One region of the Pseudoalteromonas sp. SS15 genome, then DNA from elsewhere that is predicted to be linked to it. Evidence: riboswitches for the same ligand, from Rfam matches in the RefSeq annotation. Region 1 holds a riboswitch; the other holds the start of a gene.

Region 1 (3,418 bases):
TGCATACTCGCATTAACGTCTAACTTTTCCCATGACTTTGAGACTGTGTAGTTAAATGACTTACTTGGGCGACGAGGAAGATCTGTACCTTTCGTATCATCTTTAGCATCTAAGAAGGTTAAGTTGACGTTGTGATCAAAACCATATGTCGAAGTCGTTAAGCTCAGCTCAGCACCTTTCATAGTTGCACTGTCAACATTGTAAGGAATATATTTGCCTGTATCTGCGTCATATTGATTAGAGATTAAGTTATCAATCTGATTACTAAAAATCGCAAATTCATAACGAACAGAGTCAGTTGTTACACTCAAACCAAGCTCATTGTTAGTTGCTTCTTCTGGTTTAATATTTAGGTTTGGTAGATACCAAGGGCTGCCTTTCACAAAAGCATTAGTTAAAGAAGGCGCTCTAAATGCTGTTCCGTGGTTGAAGTGCATGCTCACATACTTATTCGCTTTGATACCAAAAGCACTACTATAGGTGTTTGCTCGACCATGAAAATCGTAGTCGTCAGAACGCGTAACTAAGCTTGCTAAAAACTTGCCGTCATCATAAAAGCCACCGACAAAAACAGCTTGATTATCACGAGACGTTTCAGAGAATGAAGCACTAGAACCACTTAAATCTTCATCTAACAGATTCGCACCAGCTGTTAATTGCACCTCATCATTAAGAGTATATAGAGTTCGGTACTCTAATTCTGTTCGTTCTGTACTGTAGACATCTTCAGCATCAGTGCCCGTTTGTGTGTTTTCTTCTTGCGAAAGACTAATTGCAGCAGTGTGAGTAAATTGTGCTGTTTTCTTTTCCCAGCCTAACTTACTCGTAAAGTTTTCGAAGTTATACGCATCGTTGCCCCAAGCATTATCATAATCTGCTTGACCGCTGCTGAACTGGCCAATGACGTTAAATACACCAAACTGATCAGCATCGTAGTTTAAATTAACGCCTAAGTTGCGATTTAGGTAGCCATCCTGATCATGATCTTTTCCGATTATCGCTTCTGGATCTTTGGCAATTACGTCATAACCATCAGTGCGCTCAAAACCAAAGTTAACGCTCACATCTAAGTTATCACGACTAAATTTAGTCGTACCTTGTAGATTAAAATAGTTATGCGCACCCGTTGTCACGTTTACTTGATGCTGTTGAGCTTCACGCGTAATAATGTTGATCACACCAGCAATGGCATCAGAGCCATAAATTGCAGCGCGAGCGCCTTTAACTACCTCAATACGCTCAATACTATTTACAGGAATGTTAGTAAAAGACACATCGCCAGAGTTCGCATCGCTGATACGCACACCATCTACTAATACAAGTGTATGTTTGGTGGCTGCACCACGTACAAACACACTCACTTTTTGCCCGTAGCCACCATTACGAACAATATCGACACCTGATAATGTATTTAATAGAGACGGAAGATCTCTGACATTTGATTGCTCAATTTGAGCTCTATCAATAACACTCACTGTCGCAAGTGCGCTATCAATAGATTGAGAGAATTTATTCGCGGTAACCGTGATACGTTCGATAGGTTGAGCCTGCTCAGCAGACACAGAAAAAGACAGTGCAGCAGCAACGGCAGCACCAAGCAAAGATTTTTTAAGCATAATAATTCCAAACTTGCGCCCACCGCACAAGTAACAACAAGTAAATTAGCTCAAGGCCGGTCTCCGGACTTTGCATTTATCAGAGCAGATATCTGCATCACCGTTGCGGGGGCAGTGTTGGACTACATACTTTCCTGAGTATATTCACCAACTTCCCGATTATCTCGATTTAATTCAAAGGTATTTTGGTGTTACCCACCACAAATCGAGCACCTTGAAAAGAGACGCTATTGTGCACAAATATTATAAAAAAGGCAATGGACGTCTAGAAATCTAAAGGGCATGAGCGCCCTTTAATTTTGAATTATTGAATTAATCGCGGAAGTTTTTAAACTGGAAAGGCTGACCAAGTTCACCAGTACGGATCAACTGCATTACTTCTTGTAAATCGTCGCGTTTTTTACCTGTTACGCGCACTTCTTCACCTTGAATAGAAGCTTGCACTTTGATTTTTGAGTCTTTGATAAGTTTAACGATTTTCTTCGCCATGTCTTTATCAATCCCCTGCTTTAGGGCAACTTTACGTGACACATACTTACCAGAGCGCTCAATATCTTTAAGCTCAAGGCTTGAAACATCTAAGCCACGCTTTGACGCTTTCGCTGCAATGATATCGAACAACTGCATCACTTGCTGCTCAGCTTCAGCTTTCAGGTTGATCGTTTCGTTTACTAACTCAATTGATGCATCAACACCACGGAAGTCATAACGGGTTTCAAGTTCACGGTTCGCATTATCTACCGCGTTCTTCGCTTCTGTCATTTCAATTTCAGACACAATGTCAAATGATGGCATTATCTATCTCCTAATCATATTATGGCCTGATTATAACAAGCAAAAACCGACTCGGTGAATAAATTTATCTCGCCTGATAACATCTATTTACAGAGCACTTTCGTATATTCACCCACCATCCATTTTTCGGTGATATACTGGCTCTACTTTGCCTACATAGAGATATAGGAAGTTTTGTGACTCGGCGTATTTACCAAATTTTATTACTACTCACTTTAAGTATTTGTACTGTTTTATTTGCTAAAGAGATCCAGCATTCAGGCATTCGATTTGAGCATGCTGATAAAATTGCACATTTTGGTATTTTTTTTGTGCTTGCCTTTATTATGCATCACGCCATTCGCATTCCTATCTGGCTTCAGCTTTGTTTACTAACCGCTTACGGAATTGGCATTGAATACATGCAAGATACCCTGCCTCATAGGCAAGCTTCTGTTGGTGATTTTGTTGCTGATGTAGCAGGTGCTGCCAGCTACTATTTAAGTTATTTCGCATGGCGAGAATGGCGAGTTCGTAAGCATGGCTAATATTCATGTTTTAGGTGCTGGTGCTGTTGGCTTAAGTTTCGCGTTTCATTTAAGTCAGTATCATGAAATTACACTACTGACTCGAAATAAACAAAACGACACTTTTTATTATCAAGAAGACGAAACCGTCACTCCAATCACTGCCAACATAGTTGATATCACAAGTTTAACCTCACAAGATCCCATCTCAATTTGCTTTATCTGCGTTAAAGCGTACCAACTCGTTGATGCGTTCAATGTCATTCAGCCTCTTCTAACGCCAGAAGCAAAGGTAATTATCAGTCACAATGGTATTACCGATTTGGCAGAGATCACGTCGCAACTCAGTAAGGCTCAAAGCCTATACTTTATGAGTACCTCACGCGGAGCACTTAAAGCGTCGAGCAAAACAGTGGTTCAAACAGGTATTGGTGCTACCTATTTAGGTGCTTGTAATACCGAAGCTGAAAATAACATTGATACTTTTTATGAAGCAGTATT
Region 2 (3,418 bases), on a different contig from region 1:
AAACCATCGAAGGGTTAGAATTGTCATTTTCTGCAACTGCAAAAGGTTATGGTATCGATAAAGTTGCAGAATTACTCGAGAGTAAAGGGATGACCAATTATATGGTTGAAATTGGTGGAGAACTCAGAATTGCTGGACGAAAAGCACTAGATCAACCATGGCGTATAGCTATTGAACAACCTGATGCACCGATTGGTAAACGTGAAGTTCATCGGTTACTTGCTGAGCTAGGTAATATGGGCATGGCAACTTCAGGCGATTACCGTATTTTCTATGAAATGGATGGCGAGACTTATACGCACTTGATTGATCCTGCGACAGGTAAACCAGTTAAGCACGATTTAGTATCAGTGACGGTTTTACATCCTTCTGCAATGACTGCTGATGGCTTGGCCACAGCACTGACTGTCATGGGCACAGAACGAGCAAAAGCTTACGCAGAAGAGCACAATTTAGCTGTATATTTAATTAGTAAAAGTAATGAAGGGTTAGTGACCTATTCAAGCCCGGCTTTTGCGCCTTATTTGTAAATAAGGCAATTTTGATTAATTAGTCGAAATAGTACACTAAGCGCGTTATAATGACGGCTGTTTAAATGCCGTCATTTGGTTCAGATATACTGAGCCGTTAAACTGTTTTTAAGGGGCCTGTGCATGTCACTATTTTTCCTAACTTTTGGGTTACTTATTTTAATTGTTGCAGCCATGGCTGTCGGTGTAATCGTGCAAAAGAAATCTATGGCAAGCAGCTGTGGCGGTTTAGGCGCGGTTGGTATTGAAAAGTCATGTGATTGCGATGATCCCTGTGACCGACGTAAAAAGCGTATGGCAAAAGAACAAGCTTGGAAAGAGAATCAGATTCTTTAAGTTAAACTAAGCAAGTTTTCTAGAATTAAATGCGAGCAAAAGCTCGCATTTTTGATCTGAGGCTAAAATGACTAAAACTTGGTATTTCCTAAGGCACGGGAAACCAGTTACTACTGGCATTCTAACTGGTTCTCAAACTGACGTTGCAGTGTCTGAGCTAGGGTTAGCAGCAATGGAATCTGCTTTACCAAAAACAGTTCAATTTGATACCTGTATTTCTTCCCCAATGCAGCGTTGTCTGAGTTTTGCGAAAAAGCAATCTAGGCAAGCAAGCTTACCACTAGTAATAGCAAAGCAGCTTCAAGAAATGGATTTTGGGTATTGGGATGGTCGAACTTATGAGTGGCTTTGGGAGAACACAAAGAATCCAAGTATAGGTGAATTTTGGCAGGCACCTTGGCAACATACGCCGCCAAATGGAGAGTCCCTTTACGCGTTTAGGTATCGTGTCAGACAATGGTGGGAGACAGAACTATCAACCCGGCATACAACACACAACCTAGTGGTGACTCATGCCGGTGTGATCAAACAAATTTTAGCTGAAGTCCTTAACTTACCTTTAGATTCTCTGTCCTCTATTAATAGTTTAGAAGTTGGCTATGCTACATTGGTGAAGATAGAAGTTTACTTTGATGAAGCACATAAGCCGTGGCCTAAAGTTGTGTTTTAGCCATCTAGACTTCATAATACGGTTTTTCTGATTAATCTTGGGAATAAGCTGAAACTGCTTAACTGTCCCCGCAACTGTGAAGTGCATTAAAATGCACAAAGTCAGATACCAAGGTCAGAAAAATCCTCTTGAGCGGGCGTACTCAAGAGCACACAATTTTAGCCGTAATTCGGTTAGGACTGTGCGTTTGTGTCTGCCCAACAGTTAGTAAGGGTACGAATGCAATCAGCTTGTCAGCACTCTGAATTTGCTCTGCAAGTTTCAAACTTAGATTTGGTGCTAGATAACCATCAAATATTACAAAACATCTCTTTCGATGTAACTGAAGGGCAGTTTATTGGTTTATTGGGTCCTAATGGGGCTGGTAAATCATCGCTGCTTCGTTGCCTTTACCGTTTTTTTATCCCTTCAAACGGACAAATAACCCTTTTTAACAAAGCGATTTCAAGCTTCTCGCATAACGAATATGCCCAGCAAGTTGCAGTGGTTCTGCAAGAAATGCCTGAGCATTTTAATCTATCGCTTTATGATGTGGTTGCAATGGGTGTAACACCTCATAAAAGTTTATTTTCACCATTAAATAAAGCCGATCATGAACTAATCGCAAAGTCTATTGAACAGGTTGGTCTGGCACACAAAATCAACGAGGCATTTGCTCACCTTTCTGGTGGTGAAAAACAAAGGGCATTGATCGCTAAAGCCATGGCACAAAAACCTAGGCTATTGATCATGGATGAACCAACCAGTCACTTGGATGTGAAATACCAAATACAAATTATGGAGCTTGCCAAAGCAATGGGGATCACAGTGATCGCTTCTTTCCATGATTTAAATCTTGCGGCAGCTATGAGTGATAGCCTGCTGGTGCTACAACAGGGTGAGTTATATAAAAGTGGAGCGCCAAGCGATGTGCTAGATGCGCAACTGCTCAGTGATGTATTTGATGTCTGTGCTGAGGTCTCGCAAGTACCTTGCCCGTATAGAGACAAAACCCATATTCCTCATATCCGCTACCACTTTGGGTATCAACTATGAAGCCGCTTATGTCGCTGTTAATTTTGCTTTTAAGCTGCTTTTTTAGTGCTTTAGTTGCTATTAAGCATGGCGCGATTGATATTAATGCGAGTGCTGTTTGGCAAACTTTATTTGCTTATGATGCTAATGCCTTTGAGCAAAAAATTGTTATGGAACTGCGTATTCCCAGAGTGATTTTGGCATTTGTTGCTGGCAGTGGTTTGGCGTTGGCGGGCATTATTTTGCAAACAGTGACCCGTAATCCTTTGGCAGATCCCTATCTATTTGGTATTTCATCAGGCGCGTCATTTGGCGTCGTGTTACTCATTACATTTACTGGCATCACAGCTGGCTGGGCGATGTCAGGGGCGGCGTTTTTAGGCAGTGCGTTGGCAATGACCTTATTGTTGCTGATTGCCTATGGACAAAGGGCGAGGCAGGTAGAAGCGATGTTACTCGCCGGTGTCGCCTTGTCTTTCTTATTTAGTGCATTTACCAGTTTGCTGTTGTATTGGAGTGATCCACAAGCAGTGAGTGCCATTATGTTTTGGAACTTAGGTAGCTTTAGTCGTGCTGATTGGCAATGGTTGTGGTTGCCCTGTTCAATTGTATTACTGTGTATGGCTTGTATGCTGTTGTTTAGGCGAGGTTTAAACGCATTATTACTGGGTGACGAAAGCGCTGCGACCTTAGGTATTCAGGTGGCTAAGTTACGTTTAGGCATGTTGCTATTGAGCTCATTGCTGACCGCTGTATTGGTTGCTATGTGCGGTGGCATTGGCTTTGTCGGGTTAATGATCCCGCATTTGGTACGTTTTTTCATTTCACAGGCAACTTCAATTGGCCTGTTGTGTACTGCTTTAAGTGG

The links. A riboswitch is a leader RNA that binds a small molecule or an ion and turns the genes downstream of it on or off. The one in region 1 is predicted to bind cobalamin.
Region 2: it holds a riboswitch for cobalamin, as region 1 does, so the genes downstream of both, AAEU28_RS06165 (ABC transporter ATP-binding protein) here and AAEU28_RS18460 (TonB-dependent receptor domain-containing protein) in region 1, are expected to answer to the same signal.

Annotation. Positions count from the first base shown of each region.
Region 1 covers NZ_JBMMUD010000010.1:137,545-140,962, reverse strand. The annotation lists gene AAEU28_RS18460 (TonB-dependent receptor domain-containing protein) at 1-1,616, opposite strand, end outside; cobalamin riboswitch at 1,654-1,848, opposite strand; gene AAEU28_RS18455 (YajQ family cyclic di-GMP-binding protein) at 1,929-2,411, opposite strand; gene AAEU28_RS18450 (VanZ family protein) at 2,588-2,938, shown strand; gene AAEU28_RS18445 (ketopantoate reductase family protein) at 2,931-3,418, shown strand, end outside.
Region 2 covers NZ_JBMMUD010000002.1:413,334-416,751, reverse strand. The annotation lists gene AAEU28_RS06180 (FAD:protein FMN transferase) at 1-530, shown strand, start outside; gene nqrM ((Na+)-NQR maturation NqrM) at 654-866, shown strand; gene AAEU28_RS06170 (histidine phosphatase family protein) at 934-1,536, shown strand; cobalamin riboswitch at 1,548-1,669, shown strand; gene AAEU28_RS06165 (ABC transporter ATP-binding protein) at 1,756-2,571, shown strand; gene AAEU28_RS06160 (FecCD family ABC transporter permease) at 2,580-3,418, shown strand, end outside.